DNA from 3 places in the Brevibacillus sp. AF8 genome. Region 1 is predicted to be linked to each of the others. Evidence: riboswitches for the same ligand, from Rfam matches in the RefSeq annotation. Region 1 holds a riboswitch; each other region holds the start of a gene.
The links. A riboswitch is a leader RNA that binds a small molecule or an ion and turns the genes downstream of it on or off. The one in region 1 is predicted to bind S-adenosylmethionine.
Positions count from the first base shown of each region.

Region 2: it holds a riboswitch for S-adenosylmethionine, as region 1 does, so the genes downstream of both, KB186_RS07780 (aminotransferase class I/II-fold pyridoxal phosphate-dependent enzyme) here and metH (methionine synthase) in region 1, are expected to answer to the same signal.
Region 3: it holds a riboswitch for S-adenosylmethionine, as region 1 does, so the genes downstream of both, KB186_RS14185 (pyridoxal phosphate-dependent aminotransferase) here and metH (methionine synthase) in region 1, are expected to answer to the same signal.

Region 1 is NZ_JAGQDN010000002.1:122,805-127,053, forward strand. Features, by position in the region: gene KB186_RS03655 (YcdB/YcdC domain-containing protein) at 1-2,086, shown strand, start outside; gene KB186_RS03660 (YjcZ family sporulation protein) at 2,152-2,259, opposite strand; SAM riboswitch class I at 2,472-2,573, shown strand; gene metH (methionine synthase) at 2,673-4,249, shown strand, end outside.
Region 2 is NZ_JAGQDN010000003.1:308,273-312,521, forward strand. Features, by position in the region: gene KB186_RS07775 (trans-sulfuration enzyme family protein) at 1-453, opposite strand, end outside; gene KB186_RS07780 (aminotransferase class I/II-fold pyridoxal phosphate-dependent enzyme) at 450-1,613, opposite strand; SAM riboswitch class I at 1,708-1,827, opposite strand; gene KB186_RS07785 (pyridoxamine 5'-phosphate oxidase family protein) at 1,902-2,360, opposite strand; gene KB186_RS07790 (DUF5665 domain-containing protein) at 2,528-2,839, shown strand; gene KB186_RS07795 (hypothetical protein) at 2,849-4,237, opposite strand.
Region 3 is NZ_JAGQDN010000009.1:139,797-144,045, forward strand. Features, by position in the region: gene moaC (cyclic pyranopterin monophosphate synthase MoaC) at 1-123, shown strand, start outside; gene KB186_RS14180 (MFS transporter) at 127-1,383, shown strand; SAM riboswitch class I at 1,444-1,558, shown strand; gene KB186_RS14185 (pyridoxal phosphate-dependent aminotransferase) at 1,642-2,823, shown strand; gene KB186_RS14190 (hypothetical protein) at 2,978-3,448, shown strand; gene KB186_RS14195 (aminotransferase-like domain-containing protein) at 3,639-4,249, shown strand, end outside.

The sequences.
Region 1 (4,249 bases):
ACACAAGAATCGAAACCGAATTTTCGTGGCTGGTTCGCTGGCAGCTTGCTTGGCGGTTACTGCTGTGGGAATGCACCAGCAAGGCTGGTTTCCACAGTTGCCAAATGGCAAAAATGTAACGAATGCGATTGCAACGACTGCTACGGAAACAAATAATAAAGAGGCAAATCAGAACAGTGTAATGGTGTCGGCGGAAGATGCCGTCTTACCATTGAAAAAAGTGATTCCAGCCTTGAGCAAGATGACAATAAGAGTGGATCGTACAAGCTATGGATTCAGTGCACTAACTTTACTGGAAGGGGATACTGCGCGTGCCAATGTTGTCTATGATACACAGACAGGACAAATTGAGAGCTTTACAATAAACGGTGAGCGGAAAGAACAGAAGGAGATAAACTTGCCATCATCCAAGACTGCGGCGAAAGCAGCAAGCGCATTTCTTCAAGCTTTTTTGGGGGAGGAAAGTAAGACCTATCAGCTCGTCGAGACTCAGATCTACACCGACGAGCATATGGTAAAAGGCCCATGGATGAGCGTGAATTATCAACGGATCGAAAACGGCCAGCCCGTTCCGTTCGACGTATTGTCGGTTGGAATTGACGAACGTGAGCAAGTCGCGTTTTTCGGGCGATTGAACAAGAGCGAACAAGCCTTTTTCACCAAGCTGACAGATGCCATGCCCGATTTGAGCCCATCCCTTCTTCTTTTGGATAAAGAAAAGAACCACGATGGCATGTCATTCATTTTGGGGAAAACGAACAAAGAGGGTCATGAAGTTTCTCTTGTGATCACTGGCAATGGTCAAGCATTGGAACATTATAGGCTTCTGTTTAAGGATGAAAAGGAAGCAAAGAGCCAGAAAAGAGCAGAAGGAGCAAAAGCATTGGAGCAAGAGCGACAGTTCCTGAACAAGCTGCTCGGGGCTGATAGCGAGAACTATCGGTTGTTGGACGCCAACCATCCGGGATTGTACCTGAGATACTATAACGGGATGCCGGTGTTGTCTGATGAAATAAGCATCGAAACAACCGACTCTGGCCACCTCGAATATTTCAATAAGGGGCTCGAATCATTTGAGCCGTCGCAGTACCCGGATGTATCGACTGCTGTGTCAGAAGAGGTAGCCATCAAAGAGCTGAGCGAGCATATGAAGCTTCGGTACGTGCAGAATCCGAGAATACAGCCACAATCAAATCAAGGGGATATGTGGCAGCCCATTCTGGAGTACACACCAGCTGTTTCCTTCATGCAAAGAGGACGTGAAGATGGTCAGGAGTGGTATATCGACGCGACCAATGGCAAGATGGTGTATGGAACGGGAGATAACGGGCTTGCTTATGATCAGTTGAATACGAAGGAAGCACATCCGATCGAATCTCCAAAGGAATACGTCAAGGTTCGCTCCAAGGATGAGGCAAAAGCGTTGCTGCAAGCGGAATTCGGCATACAAGTGGATGACTCGACCTATAGAGAGAGTAACCGTGACGGACGCAAGGAATACGTCTGGAATGATAAAAATGACAAGTATATCGGCGTAGAAGTTCTCGCAGAAACAGGCAGTGTCGTCGGGCTGGGGTCACCGCGATCCGATACAGCAGTGACAGTCAAACGCGAGCAAGCGGAAGAGGCTGCACTTGCCTTTCTGCCTAAATACGTTGATCCAGGCATAAAAGAAGTGCAATTGGCGCAAGTCATACAGCCAGACGAAACGAATCCTGTGTCTTCGGGCGAATGGGAATTCAGATATCTCATGAGCAAGGATGGCATTCCAGTACAGGATCGCTGGCCGAAAGCGGCTTATTCAGTAACAGTCGATCCGTCTTCTGGCAAAGTGACAAAGTTCGAAAACTACAGAGAGACGCACGAGTTGGTGGAGCTTCCAGCATCCGACGAGATCGTCTCGAAAGACAAGGCTGTTGAGGCGTATTTACGAGTCATGCCATTAAAGCTGGTCTATTTGAGGAGAGATGTGGATGGGCAAAAATTAGCTCAACCAAAGCTGGCGTATGTGCCGTGGAGTGACGAAAAGCTGGCGTTCAAATATATTACTCTGGATGCTGTGACAGGCAAGATCATCACCAAATAACAAGAAAAAAAGGCTATCCCGAAGCCATTCCTGATGGCTTTTGGGATAGCCTTTTTTACACTTATCTAACAGTCGTCACACGAGCACCCGATAATAACCAACAGGATAAACAGCACGAGCACGATTGCGAAGCAGTCACCGAAGAATCCGTTACCGCAGAAAGATGTACTCATCTTTGTTTCCCCTCCTTTCCGTTATACTCCAGTCTATACACGAATGCCGATATTGGACTGGGCGGATGCCCACTTAGGCAAAAATGGGCGGGTAAGAAGAGAAGCTCAGTAAAAAATAGACAATTCACAATTGACGGGGAGACAAAAGGGGTGTTAAGATACTTGCAAACATTCAAGACATTTCGCAAACCAACTAAATGACAAGTGTACGACTCTTATCCAGAGAGGCAGAGGGACTGGCCTGATGAAGCCTCGGCAACCGGTAAAAATCCGGTGCCAATTCCAGCAAAGCTACGTGCTTTGAAAGATAAGAGGATGTCTCAGGCGTTTTCGTATCTGCTGACAAATCCTCTTCTTTCAAAGAAGAGGATTTTTTTATTTACCCAGATGCAAGGGAGAAAAGGGGCACGTCAATGAAACCAACTTTTCGCGAACAGCTTTCCCGGAAAATTCTGATTCTGGACGGTGCAATGGGCACCATGCTTCAACAGGCGAATCTGACTGCTGATGATTTCGGCGGTGAAGCCTATGATGGCTGTAATGAACTCCTGAACTTGACCAGACCAGATGTGATTCGTTCCATTCACGAGAAATATTTAGAGGCAGGCGCAGACATCGTCGAGACAAATACGTTTGGTGCTGCTTCCATTGTTTTGGCCGAGTACGATGTGCCAGAGAAAGACCTTGAGATCAATATAGCGGCAGCTCGCTTGGCCAGAGAAGCGGTGGATGCCTATTCCACGGAGGAGTGGCCGCGTTTTGTAGCAGGTGCCATGGGACCGACGACCAAAACCCTTTCGTTGACAGGCGGTGTCACCTTCGAAGAACTGATCGAGGCATATTATCGTCAGGCAAAAGGTCTGATTCTCGGCGGCTCCGATGTTCTTCTTTTAGAAACCTCGCAAGATACGTTGAACGTCAAGGCTGGCGGGATCGGGATTCGCAAAGCTTTTGAAGAGCTTGGACAGGAGATCCCCGTGATGCTGTCAGGTACGATTGAGCCGATGGGCACGACGCTGGCGGGCCAAAATATCGAGGCGTTTTACGTCTCCTTGGAGCATATAAAGCCTGTCTCTATAGGTCTGAACTGTGCGACAGGACCTGAGTTCATGCGTGATCATCTGCGGACACTATCAGGAATTGCCCAATGTGCGGTCAGCTGTTATCCGAACGCAGGTTTGCCAGATGAGAACGGTCATTATCATGAAACGCCACAGGGACTTGCCTCGAAAATGCGGGCGTTCGCGGAACAGGGCTGGATAAACGTCGCTGGCGGTTGCTGCGGAACAACGCCTGACCATATTCAAGCGATGGCAGAAGCATTGAAAGACTGCAAGCCGCGCAGTGCTGCTGTAGAACCGCTGAGCGCGGTCTCCGGGATCGAGGTCGTTTACGTCGAAGATGACAATCGTCCCTTGCTCGTAGGGGAGAGGACCAATGTCATCGGTTCCAAAAAATTTCGTGATCTGATTGCAGCTGGTCACTATGAAGAAGCGTCTGATATTGCCCGAGCCCAAGTAAAGCGTGGTGCACATGTCATCGATATATGCTTGGCTGACCCCGACCGTGATGAATACGAAGATATGGAAAAATTCCTACAGTTCATCGTGAAAAAAGTAAAAGCACCGCTCATGATCGACTCGACAGATGCCAAGGTCATGGAGCTGGGACTTCGCTATTCGCAAGGGAAGGCCATTCTCAACTCAATTAACCTGGAAGACGGGTTGGATCGATTTGAGGAAGTGGTTCCGCTTATTCACAAGTTCGGTGCCTCCGTTGTCGTCGGAACGATTGAAGAAGCGGGTATGGCTATCACTCGCGAAAAGAAGCTGGAGGTCGCGCAACGTTCGTATGACATTCTCGTCAACCAGTATGGAATAAAGCCACAGGATATTATTTTTGATCCACTTGTCTTTCCAGTAGGGACAGGGGATGAACAATACATCGGCTCTGCCAAGGAAACCGTAGAAGGCATTCGTTTGATCAAACA
Region 2 (4,249 bases), on a different contig from region 1:
TGTCACCTTTAAGGTAGGATTGGAAGGAGTCTCCAGGTAAACCCCTTTTGTTATCGGTGTAATGGCTGCGCGAACGGCTTCAGTATCTGTTGCATCCACGAATGTAACGGAGATGCCCATTCTCGACAAAACTTTGGTCAAAAACCGAAACGTGCCACCGTATACATCCTCCGCCACTACAACATGGTCTCCTGCTGAAAACAGCATGAAAACGCTGGAAATGGCAGCCATGCCAGATGAGAACGCGAAACCTCGTGCGCCTCCCTCCAGAGACGCAATGGCTTCCTCCAAAGCCTGCCTGGTCGGATTGCCAGATCTGGCGTAATCAAAAGTACCTGGCTGATCGATATCAGTCTGATGAAATGTGGAAGCTTGATAAATCGGAACCGACGACGCACCTGTGAACGGGTCAATGCAAGTGGAACCGTGGAGGATCTTGGTTGCAAAATTCATCGTACACTCCCCCCTACGACCAAACTAGCATTCAAGGCCTGAAACAAATCGGCTATGACATCATCTGGATGCTCGATGCCAACCGACAGTCGCAATAATCGATCACAAACACCGACATGCTCTCTGACTTCTTGCGGGATATCCGCGTGAGTCTGCGTCGCCGGATACGTACACAATGACTCGACACCACCCAGGCTTTCGGCAAAGGACACGATTTGCAGATTTTGCAGGAACAATCCCACCTGCTCTGCATCGCGTACGCGGAACGATACCATCCCACTATGCCCGGTCGCTTGATTCACCTGGATCTCATGCCCGGGATGCTCTGGTAGACCTGGATAAAATACCTCCGCTACTGCCGGATGCTCACGCAGTTTTTCCGCTACAATCAACGCGTTGGATTGATGACGCTCCATCCGCAATGCCAATGTCTTCATCCCGCGAATGAGAAGCCAGCAATCCTGCGGTCCAAGTACAGCACCGATTGAATTGTGCAAAAACCGGATTTTTTCCGACAACTCTTCTCCTTTTGTTACGATGAGTCCAGCCAGTACATCGTTATGTCCTGCCAAATACTTGGTTGCACTATGTAAAACGATATCTGCACCAAGCTCTAGTGGGCGTTGACAATAGGGGGTTAAAAATGTGTTGTCTACAATCGTCAGGAGCCCGTGCTGTTTCGCCAATTGCGTTACTGCTCGAATGTCGGTAATCTGCATGAGCGGATTGGTTGGTGTCTCGACGAAGATGGCCTTTGTCTCTGGGCGAATCGCATTTTTGAGTGCATCAATGTCACGCAAATCCACGTACGAAAATGTCAGACCGTAACGAGAGAGCACTTGCTCGAACAATCGATAGGTTCCCCCGTAAAGATCGAGTGAAACGATCAGATGATCCCCCTGGGAAAACAAGCCCATGACGGTGTGAACAGCAGCCATACCAGAGGCGCAAGCGAATCCTGCATCTCCTGATTCCGCTTCAGCGATGGTTTCCTCCAAAATAGTGCGAGTAGGATTAGCTGTGCGCGTATAATCATATCCAGTGCTCTGGCCCAAGGCAGGATGACGATAAGCCGTTGCATAGTAAACAGGAAAACTCACCGCCCCTGTTTTTTCGTCTCTGCCTACTCCCGCCTGAATCAACTTTGTTTCCAATTTCATGTCTGTTTCTCTCCCTCCAATAGTGTACGAGGGCATCAAAAAAGCCCCCTTTCCTCTGAAAGAAGGCTTTGTTTACGTCACCGTAAGCAAATCCTTCTCATCTTTCAGAGTTTGATAACTCTGCAGGAATTAGCACCATTATCTCCCTGTTAAAATACAGGTGATTGGTTGCCGGGCATCATCGGGCCAGTCCCTCCGCCGCTCTGGATAAGAAGATTGCTATTCAATTCGATTGACCCTAATAGTAAAGGATCGGCAGGATTCTTGTCAACAATTTATTTCCACCCGTTAATTTGCATCTTTCAAGGCGGTCATAACTTGATTGTCCAGCTTCGCTGCTGCGTTTTTGTCATACGTTTTTTCATATTGTGGTTCTACGGAAATACGGGAACCGTAAAACATAATATCACGAACAGCCTCAATTTTGATCTCTGCCATGGCCAGCTTGAGCGGAACTCCTTCCAAGCGGTCTGTTTTAACGACAGCACGACCATTAATGGCAAAAGACGAGCCGGCACCGATCAAATGCAGGACAACCTGCGGTTCCTTCGCAATATTAGCCAAAATACGGGAGCGATTATCCACGGCAAAACGAATCGTATCGGCGCTGACAGCATACGTCCAGGACAAGGAGCTGAGCGATGGTGCCCCTGACTCATGGTCTACTGTGCCCAAAGTAACAAAGCGCTCCTTTTGCAAGAGCTTGAATAAATCTTCGGAAAGAGATTGGGAAACAGTTTCAGCCATTTCAAAGCCTCCTAACAAACGTTTTGTACGTTCATTTTACCCTTCGCACAGCTGATAGGCAAACGTTTCCTCTCCACCTTGATTCTGGTTGTCTTTTTCCCTAGACTGGTAGGTAACGATACCGAATAGTGAAAGGGGATGACAGCTTGTCGCCTACAGACCGTCTCATGCAGCAAATTGATCAAGTTCTTGAAGAGCTTCAGGAAGTTCGGAAGGTAAATGAGCGGATGCACAAAATTGCGATGTTCCTGGAAGATATCCGACTAGCAGATGTAATCCAAAATTACACAGCCCCGCGCAAGCTGCTCTGGATCAATTTCCTCGCAGGTCTTGCCCGGGGTCTGGGATTGACGATTGGTACTGCTATCGTTTTGGCTTTCCTCGGCTCCCTCTTGACGCAATTTCTTTCGATCCCCATTCTGGGTGATTACATCAGACAATTGGTGGAGTACGTCGAGACTTACAAGCAGCGGCCTTAATGATAGAGACTAGTCTCTGTCCTCGTCATGATCGTCATCGTCATCATCGTGATCGTCATTCCATTCCTTACCGTGCTTTTTCCAATAACCATACGCGTTGCCGTTGGGATGCTTATCTTTCTGCTTCCCTTTTTCTTTTTTCTTTTTGTCATCATCATCATTTTCATCGTCGTCTGTTGGCTTCACAGGCTCGACAATGACTTTTGTGCTTAATGCAACGTCAGCTTTCTTAACCAGCTTATCGTCTTCATACAGTGCGAATTGAATGGATTTGGCGCTAAAGGAACGATTCTTGTAAGACAAGGTCAAAGAAAACTCACCTTTGTCATTCGGTTCAATCTCTTTTTTCTGACCGTCTGGAGCGATCACAAACAGCTCAGTATCGTCCTTTTTGTTCCAGCCGCTTACTGTCCCTTTCACCTGAATGGACTTGGCGGCAGGATTGTTTACAGCAGTCGCCTTGATGGCATATTCGGTCGCTTGATCCTTATCAGGGGCGTTAACAATTTCTACCTGAACGGATTCGGAATCAACCTTCTTGCCATCCTCATAAACCTCGATCAAGGCTTTTTGATCTTTTGCTGCTTGTACATCCTTTACTGAAACCGTAAAGCTGCTTACGCCATCCCACAGCTTCTTCACGTTTGCGTCTTTTTTCACGCCATTATAGGTGACAGTTACTTTGTCTGCCCCCTGCTTGACAATTCCTTTTACTTTTAGTTCTTTTTTCTTCGCATCCAATACAGTCATGGTATGGATGATCATTTCCTTATCTTCTTCTGCTTTTGGAACGATCTTTACCTTTTCGCTATCGACCAGCTTGCTGCCTGCGTAGGCACTCACGGTTACATACGGTTCATAGGATGCATCCGGAGCTTCAAAGCTGACTGTAAAAGAGTGATCGTTGGTCGGAACGACTTCAATGATGTCAGAATTCGGCTTTTTCACAACAACCTTGGTGACATCCGAAGTCACAATCCCCTTTATGTATACCTTGTTATTTTCAGTCTTGGCATTTACGCTCACGATTTCTTCAGTATTCTCTGTCAGGCGCACTTCCAGCCAGATATCGCTGTAGTACTCGTTGTAGATACGCTCCCACTCTGCTTTGTTTTCTTCCATATACGTTTGGAGCTTCGTATTCAAGTTAATCTCATCTACAATAATGTACAAGTGATCTGCCTGATTCTTCAAGAGCATGTTCAGTGTCGTTGGATCATTTTGGGCAAGTTCCTTAAGATTGTAGCGCGTGACTTGCTTCCCCTCGTCATTCATGACTACCTTTGTGGCACTTGGACTAGCAATCGAGCTTGCATTGGCAAAAATTGGCGTCAAACAGCCAAGAATACCTGCCGCTGTCACCACTGCTAATACGGGCTTGGTCATGTACTTTTTCAATGGTAGTTCCCC
Region 3 (4,249 bases), on a different contig from region 1:
GTAGCGGCTTTGACGGTGTATGACATGTGCAAAGCCATGGATAAAGCAATGATAATCGGTCCGACCAGTTTGCAATCCAAAACAGGCGGAAAAAGCGGCGATTTCCATCGGGGAGAGAAGTAAGCCATGAGGCAAAAATGGGAATCCTATCCGAGCAGCATTCGTTTATTGGCGATTGCTGCCGTCATTTTTTCTACCGGAATGGCGTGTATTTGGCCGCTAGTCACGATCTATATTCACAATCATCTCGGAAAGCCGCTGACTGTAGCCGGCTTCTTGTTGCTTTTAAATCAAGGCGCATTTTTGATCGGAAGTATTGTTGGCGGGATGATGTTTGACCGCTGGGGCAAAATGCGCACTATTATTGTAGGTTCCATCGGTGTTATCCTGATTTCGATCGGATTAGGTGTAACGCAAGATTTTACGATTTATGTTGTCTTGCTTCTGTTGAATGGACTGTTTTACGGGACACTTTCTCCTGTGATGAATGCATTGGCCGTCGTTTTATGGCCGGACGGAGGACGTAAAGGAATCAATCTGATTTATGTCTCCCTCAATGTGGGGGTAGCTGCCGGGTCTGCATTGGGCGGCTTCTTGGCAAGTGTATCGTTTGCCTGGACGTTTTTCGGTAATGCCATCTCTCAAGTGATCGTCCTCGCGATGTTCATGCTCATTTTGCCGCGTCAGCTAAAAATGGTGGAACAACAACGCGAAAACGCGACGACTGGACAAAGCATGCCTGAGCAAGTAGCTGGTGATGTGCTGCGACAACCACAACAAGAGACAAAAGTGGTATGGGGCGCATTGCTGCTATTATGCGGGGGGCTGTTAATTAGCTGGATTGTCTATGTCCAATGGACGACGGTGCTGTCGACCTATATGCAAACCCTGGGCATTTCCCTCCGTCAATACAGTCTGTTGTGGACGCTGAACGGCGGTTTGATCCTGTTTGGTCAGCCATTGATTGCGTGGGTCATTCGACGCTTTGCTCGTACGCTAAAAGCACAAATGCTCTTGGGCGCTTATATTTTTGCCTTGTCGATGTTGATTTTGTCTCAGTCAACGGTTTATGCAGGCTTTGTGGCAGGCATGTTCATCATGACGCTGGGCGAAATGCTCGTGTGGCCAGCGGTGCCGGCAGTAGCTGCACAATTTACGCCTGAGGGACGAGAAGGCTTTATCCAAGGGCTGATTGCAGGGACTGGATCGGCTGGGCGGATGCTCGGTCCACTGCTTGGCGCATTCATTTTCCAATCCATTCACGCGCAGGGACTATTGTTCGTGATGGCAGGCTTGTGTTTGTTGTCTGTCGCCTTCTTTGCCTTCCACAGCTCTTTTCAGAAAAGAAGGCATCAAATGCCGGTACAGAACCAAGCATCTTGACACGGTTTACGTGCTCAAGTAGTATGATATAGACGAAAAAACAGTATATTCCGTGTGTTTGACTTATTCAGAGAGGTGGAGGGACTGGCCCTATGAAGCCCGGCAGCGGATCTGTTCCATGTGATGGACAGATGCTGTGCCAATTCCAGCAGGATTTTTTCCTGACAGATAAGGACGTGACCAAGCTGATCTCCCCCTTTTTCTGTATGGAAAAAGGGGGTTTTACTGTATTGGGCCCAAGAAAGGAATGGAACAAAGATGCGCATTCAACCCTCCGATATGATTGATCGACTCCCTACCCAGTTTTTTGCGACCCTGGTGGCAAAAGTAAACAAGGTCATTGCGCAAGGCCATGACGTCATTAACCTGGGGCAGGGCAATCCCGATTTGCCGACACCGCCGCACATTATTGAAGAATTACAGATGCAAGCGGCACAACCACTCCATCACAAATATCCGCCTTTTCAGGGACGCGTGGAACTGAAGCAGGCAGTGGCTCATTGGTATAAGCAAGAATTTGATGTGGACCTCGATCCAGAGGAAGAAGTAGCGATTTTGTTCGGTAGCAAAACCGGACTCGTAGAGATTTGCCAAGTCCTCATGAACGCAGGCGATGTTGCACTAGTTCCAGACCCAGGCTATCCGGATTATTGGTCGGGGGTTGCGGTCGTAGGCGGACGGATGGCCATGATGCCGTTGAAGGCGGAAAATGATTTCTTGCCCGACTACAGCCAGCTCTCCCAAGCTGATTTGGATCGAGCGAAACTGATGTTTCTCAACTATCCGAACAATCCGACAGCAGTCAACGCACCACTTGAGTTTTATGAAGAAACTATTCGTTTTGCCCGAAAACATGAAATCGTCGTCTGCCACGACTTCGCTTACGGGGCGATTAGCTATGACGGGAAAAAGCCGGTCAGCTTCATGCAGGTTCCGGGTGCAAAAGAAGTAGGCGTAGAATTTTATACCTTGTCCAAAACGTACAATATGGCAGGTTGGCGTGTGGGTGCCATGGTAGGAAATCGCGAGCTGGTTCGTCTGATTAACCTCATTCAGGACCATTACTTCGTCAGCCTGTTCGGAGCGGTACAGATGGCAGCAGCCAAAGCGATGACGGATTCGCAGCAGTGCGTCCGCGATCTCGTCGCTGTCTACGAAAGCCGCCGTAATGCCTTGTATTCCAATCTGCATCGGATTGGCTGGCAGGCGCCACCATCTCAAGGTTCGTTTTTTGCTTGGCTTCCTGTTCCAAGCGGCTTCACATCCGTGGAGTTCTCTGACCTGCTTTTGGAAAAAGCGCATGTCGTCGTAGCGCCGGGAAATGGCTTTGGCCCCACAGGTGAGGGCTATGTGCGAGCGGCTTTGTTATCCAACGAAGAGCGTCTTGCGGAAGCGGTCCAGCGGATTGAGCGGCTGGGGTTATTTACGAAAACAAAATAAAAGCGAGGCAATTTGGCCACACTACCGTATAAATGGAGTGTGGCTTTTTCCTTTTAGAATAAAAATCATTCTCATTATTGACAGATAATGATTTTCATTATACGATGTCATTGTTGTTAATGATAATTAGTCTCAGCGAGAGCGGGAGGGTACCATGCGCTATCAGATTAACGGTTACACGGATATGTATACGGTGATCGCCAACGAGAGAAAAATCGGCGGAGCCATTGAAGCAGGCCAGATTCGCTTGCGGACGGGAGAAGTTTACGCCAATGCTGTTCTCACTCGTTTGGAAATGTCAGGTGCGCATTTTTGCTCGATCGGATTTGTTACAGAAGAAGGCAAAAGACTGATTGTCCATGTGAATGATATTAGCATGATCGCTGATGCTCGTCACGTCAACGTATGTGAGCTGACGAACGAATGCATGAGAATAGAAAAATCAGCAGAGAGACTGAAGCGATTGAAGCGACTCTGTGAGCTGAATGAAGGTAGCTGTACGCCGACCTTCCAGGAAGAGGCATTGCTGTTGGCAAGCGATATCGGTATGGAAGAAGCGTCCAATCATGTCGACCTCTCTTTCCTCCCACATACAGAAAAACCACGTGTGTTCCGCATCGCCTAGATATAGCGATACATATGGACCCCTTTTCGTTTGATACGAGGAGGGGTTTTTTGCATGGAGTGTGTCAAGACTAATGGTTGAACAACCGCTCGACATAGTCAAAACCTATCTGCTCATAGCTAGCAAGGATTGGACTTACGCTGTTGACAGTGATAAAACAAGGATAAGCAAAATCAAGGGGGAACGGAAGATGGAGTACTCGTTTTCAAAATCTGTTGAAGCACTATCCTCCTCGGCTGTCCGGGAAATCTTGAAGCTGACTCAAGGCAATCAAGTGCTCTCGCTCGCAGGTGGACTGCCAGCAGAGGATTCTTTTCCAATCGCAGAGATGCGCGAAGCGTTTAATCGCGCATTCGAACAAGGGGCAAAAGCTCTTCAGTACGGATTGACCGATGGATACTTGCCGCTTCGTGAGTGGATTGCATCCCGTATGAAGCAAAAGCATATGAACGTCGGTGCAGATAATATGATCATCACTACTGGCTCTCAGCAAGCAGTTGACTTGTTGTGCCGTGTATATTTAGACGAAGGCGATGTCGTTCTCGTCGAAAACCCTACCTATTTGGCAGCCGTTCAGCTGTTCCAATTCCGGGGAATCAAAGCGATTCCCGTAGACGGTGATGCCAATGGGATGGATTTGGACGATCTGGCGAAAAAAATTGCCCAGTATCGCCCGAAAATGGTGTATGTCATTCCTACCTTTGCCAACCCAACAGGAAAGGTATGGAGCCTTGAACGTCGTCTAGGCTTGCTTCGTCAATGCAAGGCGCAAAACATTCTCATCCTGGAAGACGATCCATA